4 regions of the Klebsiella variicola genome follow, and region 3 is predicted to be linked to each of the others. Evidence: predicted binding sites of a transcription regulator. Region 3 holds the regulator's gene; each other region holds the start of a gene.
The links. The regulator CRP, encoded in region 3, controls carbon source genes, mostly activating them, when cyclic AMP is high. The targets are predictions, from matches to a motif close to ATGTGANNNNNNTCACAT.
Positions count from the first base shown of each region.

Region 1: the regulator CRP is predicted to act here: its motif matches at 1,845-1,862, upstream of pth (aminoacyl-tRNA hydrolase).
Region 2: the regulator CRP is predicted to act here: its motif matches at 1,893-1,910, upstream of SP68_RS05165 (PTS sugar transporter subunit IIB).
Region 4: the regulator CRP is predicted to act here: its motif matches at 2,738-2,755, upstream of SP68_RS13105 (iron-containing alcohol dehydrogenase).

Region 1 is NZ_CP010523.2:2,112,016-2,115,807, reverse strand. It holds gene dauA (C4-dicarboxylic acid transporter DauA) at 1-221, shown strand, start outside; gene SP68_RS09885 (MerR family transcriptional regulator) at 222-1,268, opposite strand; gene ychH (stress-induced protein YchH) at 1,489-1,764, opposite strand; gene pth (aminoacyl-tRNA hydrolase) at 2,037-2,621, shown strand; gene ychF (redox-regulated ATPase YchF) at 2,739-3,792, shown strand, end outside.
Region 2 is NZ_CP010523.2:1,080,551-1,084,342, reverse strand. It holds gene SP68_RS05175 (maltoporin) at 1-287, opposite strand, end outside; gene SP68_RS05170 (PTS sugar transporter subunit IIC) at 550-1,821, opposite strand; gene SP68_RS05165 (PTS sugar transporter subunit IIB) at 1,999-2,313, shown strand; gene SP68_RS05160 (PTS sugar transporter subunit IIC) at 2,323-3,645, shown strand; gene SP68_RS05155 (PTS lactose/cellobiose transporter subunit IIA) at 3,669-3,792, shown strand, end outside.
Region 3 is NZ_CP010523.2:411,331-415,122, reverse strand. It holds gene SP68_RS01850 (phosphoribulokinase) at 1-831, shown strand, start outside; gene SP68_RS01845 (OsmC family protein) at 887-1,291, opposite strand; gene crp (cAMP-activated global transcriptional regulator CRP) at 1,598-2,230, shown strand; gene SP68_RS01835 (YccS/YhfK family putative transporter) at 2,282-3,792, shown strand, end outside.
Region 4 is NZ_CP010523.2:2,776,146-2,779,937, reverse strand. It holds gene SP68_RS13115 (sodium:solute symporter family protein) at 1-517, opposite strand, end outside; gene SP68_RS13110 (dihydrodipicolinate synthase family protein) at 594-1,478, opposite strand; gene SP68_RS13105 (iron-containing alcohol dehydrogenase) at 1,492-2,640, opposite strand; gene dtnK (D-threonate kinase) at 2,816-3,792, shown strand, end outside.

The sequences.
Region 1 (3,792 bases), 1.7 Mb from region 3:
AGCGCATCGTGGTGCTGAAATGGGACGCGGTGCCGGTTCTCGACGCCGGTGGTCTGGATGCCTTCCAGCGCTTTGTGAACAAGCTGCCGGAAGGCTGTGAATTGCGCGTATCTAACCTCGAGTTTCAGCCGCTGCGCACGTTAGCGCGCGCCGGCGTCAAGCCGCTGCCCGGACGCCTGAGCTTCTACCCCGATCGTCAGGCCGCGCTGGCTGACCTGTGATCACCCGGCGGCAGGCCCCTGCGCCTGCCGCATCAAGGCTCCGGTCGCCTGCTGCAGCCAGCTCAGCACCGCCGGCGTCATCCAGGTGCCCTTCATCAAATGCGGCTCCTGCTCCATTGCCCGACGAAACTTCTGCAACGTCTGCGGCCGGGTACCGGCGTAGGACTGAAACAGTTCAAGCCACGCCCGGGCCAGCGCCTGACCCGACGCCGAGTCCGGCGCTACGCCCTCCCGGCACGCCTGATGCAGCTTCGCCACCAGCGCAGGCCACTCCTGTAGCCGGTCGAAATAGTGCCGGCGGGTGAACGCCATCTCCTCGTCGTCGAGGTAACGCGCCCAGATGGCCAGTTTGCTTTCGGCAAAGGCCTCGGTGACAAAGGCGATGATGGCCGGGGTGACGCCGGTCTGTTCAACCATTTGCGGCTCGGCGGCATGCATCTCGTTCAGGCGGGTCAGAAACTCCGGGCGCCCTGCCGTATCCTGCTCCAGGCGCTCCATCCAGCGCGTCGCCAGACTCATCGCCTGCGGACTGTCCGTCGGGCAGCCGCTCGCCATCAGCGTCTGCACCTCCTCTGTTAGCTCGCGCCACGCCTGCGCGCGCTGTTCATCCTGTGCCGCAAACGGCAGCGCGGCTAACTCCTGTTGACTAAACCAACGATCGTACATTTTCATTAACTCCAACGTCTGTAGCCAGGACTCCAGATCGGGTTCATTGCCGCCCGCCAGCGCCTCGCGCAGCACCAACAGCCGGTCGCGCAGCCTGCCGACATCGCGCAATTGGGCGTTGAGCGTCTCTATCTGCTGCGTCAGCAGCTCGGGTAGCGACAGCGTTTGCCGATCGAGATAGTCCTTGATGGTGGCGAGCGTCAGCCCGGCCTGCGCCAGCGCCTTTATCATATGCAGGCGCTGAACCGCGGACAGGTTATAGAGCCGATAGCCCGCCTCGCTTCTGGCCGAAGGCGTTAACAGCCCCGTCTGTTCATAATGATGCAGCGTACGCACCGTCATTCCGGCGCGCTTCGCCAGCTCTCCCACCTGAATTAACATGACTGCTCCTCTCTGTGGCCAGGTCCGCTACTCTGCTGCCTGACGTAACGTCAGGGTCAAGCGAAAACCTCATTAGCTATTCATTTTGGCAGCAACCTTAGCAGCACGGAGGTCAGGACGGAATGGGGTCGTATGGTGATGGAGAAAAGAGGAGGAAATAACGAGAGTCACAGGAAAACGCATCGGCCTTCAGGGGCCGATGCGGGAAATCATGCTACGGTTAGCTGTGGCGATGCTGATTACGACGGCAGCGTTTATCATAGTGGCGCACCCACCAGTAGCGGTCGCTGACCTGCTCGTGGCCGCCAATACGGGCACCGGCCAGCCAGAGCACGGCGCCAACGAAGATGCTTAAGATTGCGCCATGTGCAAAGAATTGCGGCAGGTTAAGCTGCGGAAGCTGGTTCAGAATGGAGTAGCCTACCCCCACAACCATCACCACCAACCCTAACCCCATGAGTACGTTACCGAGTAACGAAGCGTTTTTGCGTTTCATGTGTCACCTCCGGACTTTGGGTTGCCAGGGAATATCCCCAAATCTTATAGGTGTAGTATAGACAGGGTCCCTGCCCTGGAGTGCGCCCACGATCACATTAGTGAACACCGATTAGACAAATATTTACAAATAAGCCTCTGAACAATATCAAATTCTAATGATTCAGGTGGGTAATCATCAATGCTGGTATTGTCTCGTGGGCAGAACTTTGTCAAGCGCGCCCGCAGACAGTACACTACGCGGCAGAGAATGCCCCATGCAGGAAAGAAAACGTGACCATTAAACTGATTGTCGGCCTGGCCAACCCCGGTGCGGAATATGCCGCCACCCGGCACAACGCTGGCGCCTGGTATGTCGATTTACTGGCGGATCGCCATCGTGCGCCGCTGCGCGAAGAGAGCAAGTTCTTCGGCTACACCTCGCGCATCAATCTGGCGGGCGAAGACGTTCGCCTGCTGGTTCCTACGACGTTTATGAACCTCAGCGGTAAAGCAGTGGCTGCAATGGCGACCTTTTATCGCATTAACCCGGATGAAATTCTGGTCGCCCATGATGAGCTGGATTTGCCGCCCGGGGTGGCGAAATTCAAGCTTGGCGGTGGCCATGGCGGCCACAACGGCCTAAAGGACATCATCAGTAAGCTCGGCAATAACCCGAACTTTCACCGCTTACGCGTCGGGATCGGCCATCCGGGTGACAAAAACAAGGTTGTCGGCTTTGTACTCGGCAAACCGCCGGTCAGCGAGCAGAAACTGATTGATGATGCTGTCGACGAAGCGGCGCGCTGCACCGAAATCTGGTTAAAGGACGGGCTGACCAAAGCCACCAACCGCTTACATGCCTTTAAGGCGCAATAAGCCGTTGTCGTGCGGCATTTTTGCCGCGCACCGTGTATAATAGGCAAAGCTATTCAATTTTCTGCAATCTGTTGCTTATAACAGATTGATTATCCAAAGATTAAGGTGATTTAAATCATGGGATTCAAATGCGGTATCGTCGGTTTGCCCAACGTCGGCAAATCCACCCTGTTCAATGCGCTCACCAAAGCGGGTATTGAAGCGGCCAACTTCCCCTTCTGTACCATTGAGCCGAACACCGGTGTCGTACCGATGCCCGATCCGCGTCTGGACAAGCTGGCTGAAATCGTCAAACCGCAGCGCATCCTGCCGACGACGATGGAATTCGTTGATATCGCGGGCCTGGTGAAAGGCGCGTCCAAAGGTGAAGGTCTCGGCAACCAGTTTCTGACCAACATCCGTGAAACCGAAGCCATCGGCCACGTAGTTCGCTGCTTTGAAAATGACAACATTATCCACGTTAACAACAAAGTGGATCCGGCTGACGACATCGACGTTATCAACACCGAGCTGGCACTCTCCGATCTGGACACCTGCGAGCGCGCTATCCACCGTGTGCAGAAGAAAGCTAAAGGCGGCGATAAAGACGCTAAAGCTGAGCTGGCGGCGCTGGAAAAATGCCTGCCGCAGCTGGAAAATGCCGGCATGCTGCGTTCACTGAAAAACCTGACCGACGAAGACAAAGCAGCGATTAAATACCTCAGTTTCCTGACGCTGAAGCCGACCATGTATATCGCCAACGTCAATGAAGACGGTTTTGAGAATAACCCTTATCTCGATAAAGTCCGTGAAATTGCCGCCGCCGAAGGTTCTGTGGTCGTCGCCGTTTGCGCCGCCGTTGAGTCCGATATTGCCGAGCTGGACGACGCTGACCGCGACGAGTTTATGGCCGAGCTGGGTCTCGAAGAGCCAGGCCTCAACCGCGTGATCCGCGCCGGTTACGAGCTGCTGAATCTGCAGACCTACTTCACCGCTGGGGTGAAGGAAGTTCGCGCATGGACCATCCCGGTCGGGGCAACCGCGCCGCAGGCAGCCGGTAAGATCCACACTGACTTCGAAAAAGGTTTTATCCGCGCGCAGACCATCGCCTATGAAGACTTTATTACCTACAAAGGCGAACAGGGTGCAAAAGAAGCCGGTAAAATGCGTGCTGAAGGTAAAGACTACATCG
Region 2 (3,792 bases), 670 kb from region 3:
GACTGATGAGTGAGGTTGGCCTGCACTTTCGCCACCACGCCGCTGTCCGCCGTCAGCGTCACGGTGGGGATCAGTTCGATCTTGGTGTCTTCTTCGTTGCCCAGTCGCCACTTACCGTCCGGCATCAGGCCGACGGAGTCCGCGCGGTTGCCATCGGAGTTCGCCAGGATCCCGGAGCGGATATAGCCATGCAGCGCAAAATCATACTTCGGATCGGCGCAGGCCAGGCTGCTGGCCCCTGCCAGCGAGAGGAGAGCCAGAGGTATTGAATGTTTCAGCTTTATCATTATTTTTTTCCCACGTTATGTTTGTTAACACGAACCGATAACGGAGGGGAAATTTACGGATCAAAAATGGAAATGTACATCCGTTAATGGAAAGCGCTTTCCATAATTGCCTATCTGGTTCACAAAATTCGCTCCGCGACGAATATATTCGTGAGACTGATCACATAAAATAACAAGAATGCCGCCGGGAGCCGGCAGCAGAGCGGAAGGAGGAGCAGGTGAATGAGTGCCGCCGGGGGATAAGCCGCCGACGGCGAGGGGGTCAGCGTTCGGTTTCCGCGAGCTGGCGTTCGTACACTTTGAAGAAGGGGCGATAGAGCATCCAGGCGTTAAACATCGCGAACAGGCTCATGCACAAATTTTTCCAGCTACCGTTCGCCGACCATGCTGCCCCCAGCGGGGAAGGCATAGACCATGGCAGCATCGCCACCGCGCGGTCGAGGATACCCAGCTGAGTTAAATACCATGCGATACAGGCATTTATCAGCGGAACAAAGAGAAACGGCAGTAAAAAAACCGGGTTCATGATTACCGGAAAACCAAACAGTATTGGCTCGTTGATATTAAACAGCGACGGCAGCAGGCCAATTTTTGCCACGCTTTTCAGCTGCCGCGAGCGGCTGCGCATCGCCATCAGCACCAGCGGCAAAGTGGAGCCAATACCGCCGATCAGCAGGTAAAAATCCCAGAACCCCTGCAGATAAATATGCGGCAGCGTTGGCGAACCCGCCGCCAGCGCCTGCTGATTTTCAAACAGATAGGTCATCCAGAAGGGGTTCATGATCCCGGTGATGATCAGCGCGCCATGGATACCGATAAACCAGAGTAAGTTACAGATAAATAAAGAGATAAGTACCGCCATCAGCGTGTCGGACGCCAGCACCAGCGGCCGCACCGCTTCGCTGATCAACTCCGGTACGATGCGTCCGGTGGTCTGCAGCAGTATGGCATTCATCACGCTTATCGACAGCATCACCACCAGCAGCGGGATCAGCAGTTGAAAGCCATTGCGGGTCATCAGCGGCACTTCATCAGGCAAGCGAATACACCAGCCTTTTTTGTAAAAAAAGCGAATTATCTCAATGGAATAGGTGCTGGATATCAGGGCGGTAAATATCCCCATACCGCCGAGATAAACATTGCTCACCGCAGTCTCGCGAAAGCCGATAAACAGCAGAAAAGCCAGACACCCGGTTAAACCGCAGAGCCGTTCCGGCAGACGGTACTGCTTGGCGAGACTGGCGCTGGCGCCGAAGGCGACAATCAGCGCCACCAGGCCAATGGTTAACTGAAAGGTCGGCAGCAGGATAGGCCGCAGTAGCAAATAGACCTGGCCGAAACGCGAGGCGCCGTCGATGGAAACGGGCGGAAACAAAATGGGCACCAACAGGCTGCCAACAATCACAAAGGGCATCGCCAGCGCAAAGCTATCGCGCATCGCCGTAATGTGGTTGTTGCGCGTCAGAACATTCGCCAGCGGCGCCAGCCGCTGCTCGATGATGTCCACGGCCACATTCATTAACTGAATGTTCATACTCCTACCTTTGCGAATGGTTGTCTCGCCGGGATGATCGCCCACAACACCGGAAAGTGAAAGCCTGCCATAGGTGATCATGGTCACAATTAATAAATCCACAAACGGAAAGCGCTTTCCGTAATGCATCCATTTTGACTATAGTCCGCTCATCCAACCTCATCAGGAGCGGTACTTATGAAAAAAATTATGTTGTGTTGTTCGGCAGGCATGTCCACCAGCCTGCTGATGAAAAAAATGATTGCCGAAGCCGAACAGCGGGGCCTGCCGGTAGAGATCAATGCCTATGGCGTAGCGGAGTTCGCCGAACAGGTTGGCCATTATCAGGTGGTACTGCTGGGGCCGCAGGTGAAATACATGCAGCAGGATCTGCAAAAACAGGCGGATAAATACGGTATTCGCGTCGAACCCATCAATATGATGGACTACGGCATGCAAAAAGGCGCCGCGGTCCTTGATTTCGCCCTTTCCCTCATCGAAAACAAGAACTAAGGAAAGATCATGAGCTCTCTGTACGCTAAATTGATCGATGTGATCGAACGGCAGATCACGCCGCTGGCCGGCGCGATCGGCCAGCAAAAATACGTGACCTCGATCCGCGACGGTTTTATCACCGCCCTGCCCTTTATGATCGTCGGCTCGTTTTTGCTGGTATTTATCTTTCCGCCGTTTTCTCCGGATACGACGTGGGGCTTTGCCCGCGCCTGGCTGCAATTTTCGCTCGATCATCGCGATGCGCTGATGCTGCCGTTCAACTTCAGCATGGGGGTGATGACCCTGTTCATTGCCGTCGGGATCGCCGCCAGCCTCGCCAAGCACCATCACCTGGACTCGCTGACCGCCGGGATGCTGTCGCTGATGTCGTTTCTGCTGGTGGCCGCGCCGCTGAAAGATGGCCAGATCTCTACGGCCTACTTCTCCGGCCAGGGGATCTTCACCGCCATTCTGGTGGCCATCTATTCCACCGAGCTGTACGCCTTCCTCAAGCGGCATAACATCACCATTCGCCTGCCGCCGGAAGTGCCTGCCGGGGTGGCGCGCTCGTTCGAGATCCTGATCCCGGTGCTGGCGATCATTCTGACGCTGCATCCGCTGAACCTGTTTATCGAGGCTCAGCTGGGGATGATCATTCCGGAAGCGATCATGTCGCTGGTCAAACCGCTGGTCGCGGCTTCCGATACACTGCCGGCCATTCTGTTGTCAGTGCTGGTCTGTCAGGTGCTGTGGTTCGCCGGGATCCACGGCGCGCTGATCGTCACCGGGATCATGAATCCCTTCTGGATGGCCAACCTGTCGGTCAATCAGGCGGCCATGGCGGCAGGCACCGCTATTCCGCACATCTATGTCCAGGGCTTCTGGGATCACTATCTGCTGATCGGCGGCGTCGGCTCCACCCTGCCGCTGGCGCTGATGCTGCTGCGCAGCAAGGCCGTGCATCTGCGGACGATTGGCCGGATGGGGGTCGTGCCGGGGGTATTCAATATTAACGAACCGATCCTCTTCGGCGCGCCGATCATCATGAACCCACTGTTTTTCCTGCCGTTCGTGCTGGTGCCGATGGTCAACGCGACCCTGGCGTACTTTGCGCTGAAGCTGGATCTCGTCAGCCGCGTAGTATCGATGACGCCGTGGACAACGCCGGCGCCCATCGGCGCCTCGTGGGCGGCGAACTGGAGCTTTAGCCCGGTGATCCTGTGCCTCATTTGTATGGCCACCTCCATGGTGATGTACCTGCCATTTCTCAAAGCTTACGAAAAACAGCTGCTGGCCCAGGAGCGTGAAAACGCCGTCGGCCAGGCTGACAACGCGGCGCAAACCGCTTAACGCTAACGATTCAGAGGATAATCATGGAATTAGAAGAACAGGTGATGGGGATCATCATCAACGCCGGCCAGTCACGTAGTCTGTGCTACGAAGCGCTGCACGCCGCTAAAGCGGGTGATTTCGCCACCGCCGACGCCAAAATGCAGG
Region 3 (3,792 bases):
AGCGGCGCGGGCACTACCACCACCAGCCTTGCCTTTCGCAAAATCTTCGCGCAGCTAAACCTGCACGCCGCGGAGGTGGAAGGCGATAGCTTTCATCGCTACACCCGCCCGGAAATGGACATGGCGATCCGCAAGGCGCGGGATCAGGGCAAACATATCAGCTACTTTGGCCCGGAGGCGAACGACTTTGGCCTGCTGGAGCAGACCTTTATCGACTATGGCCGCCACGGAAAAGGCCAGTCGCGGAAATACCTGCATACCTATGACGAAGCCGTACCGTGGAATCAGGTGCCAGGGACTTTCACCCCCTGGCAGCCGCTGCCGGAGCCGACAGACGTACTGTTCTATGAGGGGCTGCACGGCGGGGTTGTCACGCCGCATCATGATGTCGCCAGCCATGTCGACCTGCTGGTCGGCGTAGTGCCTATCGTTAACCTCGAGTGGATCCAAAAGCTTATTCGCGACACCAGCGAGCGCGGCCACTCCCGGGAGGCGGTGATGGACTCAGTCGTCCGCTCGATGGAAGACTACATCAACTTCATTACCCCGCAATTTTCCCGCACCCATATCAACTTTCAGCGCGTGCCGACGGTAGACACTTCCAACCCGTTTGCCGCGAAAACTATTCCCTCGCTGGACGAGAGCTTTGTGGTGATCCATTTCCGTAACCTGCAGAATATCGACTTCCCCTGGCTGCTGGCGATGCTGCAGGGGTCGTTTATCTCGCACATGAACACGCTGGTGGTGCCGGGCGGTAAAATGGGGCTGGCGATGGAGCTTATCATGACGCCGCTGGTCGAGCGCCTGATGGAAGGCCGCAAGATCGGCTAACAGAAAAAACCCCGGCCAGGCCGGGGTTGAGATGCTTCACAACGGCAGGCGAAGACTACGCCTCGATCACTTCATAGGAGTGGGTGATCTTCACCGCTTTTTCCAGCATCAGCGCCACCGAGCAGTATTTCTCTGCCGACAGATCCACCGCCCGGGAGACCGCGGCATCTTTCAGCGCCTTACCGGTGACGATAAAGTGCAGATTAATATGCGTAAACAGACGCGGCGCCTCTTCGCGGCGCTCCGACGTCAGCTTCACTTCGCAGTTGGTCACCTCATGGCGACCTTTTTGCAGAATAGAAACCACATCGATCGCACTGCAACCGCCCGCCGCCATCAGCACCATCTCCATCGGGCTGGGTGCCTTATCCCCGGAGTTGCCATCCATCAGAATCTGGTGTCCTGACGCGGACTCCCCGATAAAGGTTAACCCTTCAACCCATTTCACACGCGCTTGCATAAAATTTAACTCCAGTATCGCAATTTTCCTGTCAGATTACGCGCACATAACAATTCTCGCAACGGAAGGCGACCTGCGTCATGCTGAAGCGAGACACCAGGAGACATGCGGCGAAAGCTATGCTAAAACAGTCTGGATGCTACAGTATTACATTGATGTACTGCATGTATGCAGAGGAGTTCACATTACGGGCTGTCGAAAAATCATCAGCCAGCTTCCCAGGTATAGGGAAACAATACGATTGCATGCCCGGACGCCGTGTAGTGTCGGCGCCCGGAGATAGCTTATAACAGAGGATAACCGCGCATGGTGCTTGGCAAACCGCAAACAGACCCTACCCTTGAATGGTTCTTGTCTCATTGCCACATTCATAAGTACCCATCAAAGAGCACGCTGATCCACCAGGGTGAAAAAGCAGAAACGCTGTACTACATCGTTAAAGGCTCCGTGGCTGTACTCATCAAGGATGAAGAAGGTAAAGAGATGATCCTCTCCTACCTCAACCAGGGCGATTTCATCGGTGAATTAGGCCTGTTTGAAGAGGGTCAGGAGCGTAGCGCCTGGGTACGGGCGAAAACCGCATGTGAAGTGGCCGAAATCTCTTATAAGAAATTCCGTCAGCTGATCCAGGTTAACCCGGACATTCTGATGCGCCTCTCTTCGCAAATGGCTCGCCGTCTGCAGGTCACGTCTGAGAAAGTGGGCAACCTCGCCTTCCTCGACGTGACGGGCCGTATCGCCCAGACGCTGCTGAACCTGGCGAAGCAACCCGATGCCATGACCCACCCGGACGGTATGCAAATTAAAATTACCCGTCAGGAAATTGGTCAGATCGTCGGCTGCTCTCGTGAAACGGTTGGCCGTATTTTGAAAATGCTGGAAGATCAGAACCTGATTTCCGCACACGGTAAAACTATCGTCGTCTACGGCACCCGTTAAGTTGCTAAGCGGCGTATTGCTCCTGCAGTACGCCGTTCTTGTTTTTCCCTCATGTGGCGCAGGCTGATTTACCACCCGGAAGTCAACTATGCACTGCGGCAAACGCTGGTGCTGTGTCTGCCTGTGGCCATCGGTCTTCTGCTCGGCCATCTCCAGCAGGGGCTGTTGTTTTCCTTAGTGCCCGCCTGCTGCAACATTGCCGGTCTTGATACCCCACATAAGCGCTTTTTCAAACGTCTGATTATCGGCGGCTGTCTGTTTGCCGGATGCAGTCTGGTGGTGCAGTTGCTGCTCGCTCAGGCCATTCCCCTGCCGCTTATTCTCAGCGGCCTGGCGCTATTGCTCGGCGTCACCGCGGAGATCAGTTCGCTGCACGCGCGCCTGCTGCCCGCGTCGCTGATCGCCGCTATCTTTACCCTGAGCCTGGCGGGCAATATGCCCATCTGGGAACCACTGCTGATCTACGCTTTCGGTACGCTGTGGTACGGCGTGTTTAACTGGCTCTGGTTCTGGCTGTGGCGCGAACAGCCGCTGCGGGAGTCGCTCAGCCTGCTTTACCGGGAACTGGCTGACTATTGTGAAGCCAAATACAGTCTGTTGACCCAGCATACCGATCCGTCGACCGCCCTGCCGCCGCTGCTCACCCGCCAGCAGAAGGTAGTCGACCTGATTACCCAGTGCTATCAGCAGATGCATATGCTGGCCGCCAACCAACGCAACGACCACAAGCGTCTGCTGCGGGCGTTCCAGGTTGGGCTGGATCTACAGGAACATATTTCGGTTAGCCTGCATCAGCCAGAAGAGGTACAAAAGCTGGTGGAACGCAGCCATGCCGAAGCGGTGATCCGCTGGAATGCGCAAACCGTCGCTGCCCGCCTGCGCGTGCTGGCGGATGATATTCTCTATCATCGCTTTCCGCAGCGTTTTCAGATGGATAAACAGATTGAGGCTCTGGAAAAGATCGCCCGCCAGCATCCGGACAACCCGGTCGGTCAGTTCTGCGCCTGGCACTTTAGCCGTATCGCCCGGGTGCTGCATACCCAGCGCCCCCTGTATGCCCGGGATCTGATGGCCGACAAAGAGCGTCGTTTACCGCTGTTTCCCGCGCTAAAGAACTATCTGTCGCTGAAATCACCCGCACTGCGCAATGCCGCGCGCATCAGCGTCATGCTGAGCGTCGCCAGCCTGATGGGCAACGCCCTGCATTTGCCGAAGCCCTACTGGATCCTGATGACGGTGCTCTTCGTCACGCAAAACGGCTACGGCGCCACGCGGGTGCGAATTGTTCACCGGGCGGCGGGAACGCTCGCCGGCCTGGTCATCGCCGGGCTAACCTTGCACTTTCACGTTCCGGAGAGCTATACCCTGAGTGGCATGCTGCTGATTACCCTGCTCAGCTATCTGATCATCCGTAAACACTATGGCTGGGCGATGGTAGGCTTTACGGTGACGGCGGTGTATACCCTGCAACTGCTGACGCTCAACGGCGAACAGTTTATTGTCGCCCGGCTTATCGACACGCTTATCGGCTGCCTGATCGCCTTCGGCGGGATGGTCTGGCT
Region 4 (3,792 bases), 2.4 Mb from region 3:
CGAACGCGAAATAAAAGGTACTCACAATGGCGGTAATAAAGGCGGCTACCGGTAAATTCACTTTTAATACGGTGGAGATGGCTGCGGCACCGCTGACGTAGTTGCCCACGTTAACCAGCAGCAGCGCATAAATCATAATCAGGGAGATAATATTTTTGGTACTGTTGCCATATTTTTCAGCGATGGCGCCGGAAATGGTAATTTTTCCGGTGTTATAGATGCGTTTCACCAGGATTAAACCGAACAGCGGAAAGCCGATGGCTGCCCCCAGCACGGACCACGAGGCGGCAATTCCGCTCTCAAAGGCGGCCTGGGCAGTACCGATGGTCGATTTGGCGCCAATATATTCTGACATCAGTAATATACCGACAATAAAGGCCGGCATGGCGCGCGAGCCTTCCATAAAATCCCCGGAATTTTTACTACGAATACGGAATGTCAGCCAGGTGGTAAACAGAATATAGGCAATAACAATGCCGACAATAATAAAGGTATCTTCAGCGGTAAAATGATTCATCTTAGCCTCTCTCTGGGCGTACGAATCCTGGGCACGGCGGTACCCGGTCTGTTTTATTAAAAAAGCGCAGCAAGTATTACGCTAAATAACGAGCGATGATGTCGCGTATCTGCTGCAGCTGTTGGTCACTGAACTGCACCGCGTAGCGGCTGTCGCCCACCTCATGACCCATCAGTTGCAGGGCTTTTTTCACTGCCGCGGGTGAGAACGCCACCTTATACAGATCGGTGCGCAGGCCCGTCACGCGCTCCTGCGCCTGGCGCGATCCGGCGATATCTCCGGCGTGAAACAGCGACCAGATCGCGTTGATTTCAGCGGGGGCGACGTTGGCAAGCCCTGAGATGCAGGCCGAACAGCCGTCGACATACCCCTGATGGATAAGGGAGTCCGGCCCGTTCAGAACGTCGAAACCGTCAATGTCGCGTACCGCGTCAAGAAAGCCTTTCAGGCTATCGTAGCTGCCGGCGCTGTCCTTAATGCCGACGATATTCTCGTGTCGGGCCAGCTGGCGTGCCGTCTCCGGAGCAATGGTGTTCCCGGTGCGGGCGGGAATGTTATAAAGAAAAAGCGGGACGCTCAGCGCGTCGGCGATCGCCGTATAGTGGTTAATCAGCTCTTCCTGCTTCAAGGGTACGAACCACGGGGTAATGGCCGATACCGCGTCAACCCCGAGGCGGGCGATCTGCTGGCCCAGCCGGCGAGTCTCACGGGTGGAAATCTCCCCGATATGCGCTACCACCGGCGCGCGTCCGGCGGCTTCTTCCACGCAGGTTCTGGCGACGGCGATCTTCTCCTCCTCATTGAGGACAAAAAACTCGCCATTGGTGCCGCCGCAGAAAATCCCGTTGCCTGCGGCGAGCTGGCGCTGCACCTGCTGGCGTAGCGCTGGCAGGTTAAGGGCTCCCTCGGCGGTAAAAGGGGTGACGATGGCGGTGAGTACGCCGCTAATGGCTCTCCTCATTTTCTTTCTCCTGTTAGGCATGTTCTGGAAACAGCGTTTGATAGATAGCCACAATCTCTTCGCGGCTGACGCTGCAGGGGGCGTTGTTCATCAGGCGCTTGACGTTTTGCGCCGCTGTGCTGAGAGCAGGGATGCTCTCCCTGGGCACGCCGAGCGCGGCCAGGTTGTCCGGCAGGGGCAGTCGTTTCACCAGCGCCGCCAGCCACGCGACCAGCGCATGGGATTTCTCTTCCTCACTGAGCGTGCGATCTGCGTCGGGGATCAGATCCCAGACCTGAGCGAATTTTGCCACCGCGTAGGGGCGGACCACCCGCATGCAGGGCGCCAGCAGAATGGCGTTAGCCACCCCGTGCGGCAGGTGCCAGGTACCGCCAAGCGGATAGGAGAGCGCATGCACCAGATGGGTGCCGGCATGGTTGATCGCCGCGCCGCCGTACCACGAGGCCCAGAGCATCTCCAGCTTCGCCGTCAGATCCTGCGGCTGATCCACCGAGCGTTCGATATGCCGCACCAGCTTGTGTAAACCGATTAACGCCGCGTTGTCGCTCACCGGATTGGCGACGGTGGAGGTAAAGCACTCCAGCAGATGACACAGGGCATCGATGCCGGTCGACGCCGCGATGCTGGCCGGCATGCTGGTGGTCAGCTCCGGCAGCAGGGCGACATAGTCCGGCAGCAGCACCGGGGAGATGATCCCCACTTTGGTCTGCTGCTCGGGGATCGCCAGAATGGCGTTCGGCGTCGCTTCGGAGCCGGTGCCGGCGGTGGCCGGGATCAACAATGAGCTAATCCGTCGTTGCGGCAACTCGCCTGCCAGCATGGCCGTCAGAGAGGGCGCCTCAGTATGCAGGAGCACCGAGAGCAGTTTCGCCACATCCAGTACGCTCCCCCCGCCGATGCCCACGATCATCTGGGGCTGACTGGCGCCCAGTTGGCTGACAATCTGCGCCACATCGTGATGGCTGGGCTCTGCCGGTACTGTGTCAATGACCTCAACCTGACGCCCTTCGGCCGCCAGCAGGCGATGGATCGCCCGGGTCGCTTCCAGCGCGCCAACGTTCTGGTCGGTCACCAGCAGGATGCGGGTTTTACCTGACAACAGCGGCAGCAGGGCCGTTGAGGCGCCCGCCCCGCTGATGATTGTGCTGTGTATCGTCGCCACGCGTTTCTCCTTGGTAGTAATTGATTGAATTCAATCATTCATGAATCGTGTCACTCTTCTGGTGGGGGAAAGTTATAATTTATACGGCAGTTTAATAACTTGAGCTTGCTCACATTTAATCAAATATGATTGAATATAATCAGTTTCAGATTTTCATCGACCACAAGGCAGAACAATGAACGATGGTAATAACCAGGTGCTGGTGCTGGCAGATGACTTTACGGGAGCCAATGACGCCGGTGTCAGCCTCGCTGAGGCGGGCATGTCGGTGGAAGTGGCCTTCAGCGCCGGGCAACCATCAACCGCCCGGGCGTTAATTCTCAACAGCGACAGCCGGGCAATGAGCGCCGCCGCCGCCGCGGACAAGGTCACCGGTCTGCTGCGCGGCGCGGCAAGATTTGTCCCGCACTGGCAGGTAAAGAAGATCGACTCCACGCTGCGCGGCAACCTTGGCGGCGAACTGGAGGCAATGATGGCGGCGCACGGCTGCCGGCTGGCGGTGGTGGCCCCGGCGTATCCGGCGGCCGGGCGGCATACCCGGGACGGGCGCTGCTATGTGCATGGGGTGGCCCTCGATCAGACCGAATTTGCCAGCGATCCGAAAACGCCCGTGAGCCGGGCGGAAATTAGCGAAATTATCGCCATGCAGAGCCGTCTTCCCTGTCTGACGTTGAACGCTGCCCGGCTTCCGGAGGCATTAGCGACGGCGGGCGAGGAGAAGCGAGTGTTGATTGTCGACGCCTGGGAAGACAGCCATCTGGACCTGGTGATCGACGCCGTTGCGCCCCATGCGCGGGAGACCCTGCTGGTCGGCTCGGCGGGACTTTGCGAGGCGCTGGCGCGCCGCCTGCGCCGCAGCGAGCAGGGGCCGCTACTGGCGCTGGTTGGTTCGATGAGCGAGATGGCGCAGCGCCAGGTCGCTGCGCTGCAGGCTCATTCCCGAGTGAGAAAGATCGAAATAGATGTCGAACAGGCCTTTAGCAGATCGCCGAAGGAGGAAGCCTCGCGGATCGCCGAGGTGCTGCGTGAGGGTCATCACTGCGTGGTGACCACCCGCCCGAATAACGCCGCCCGGCACGGGATTGAAGCCCAGTGTAACGAACGCGGTCTCAGCCGCGCAGCCTACGGGGAGCACATCTGCGCCTGGCTTGC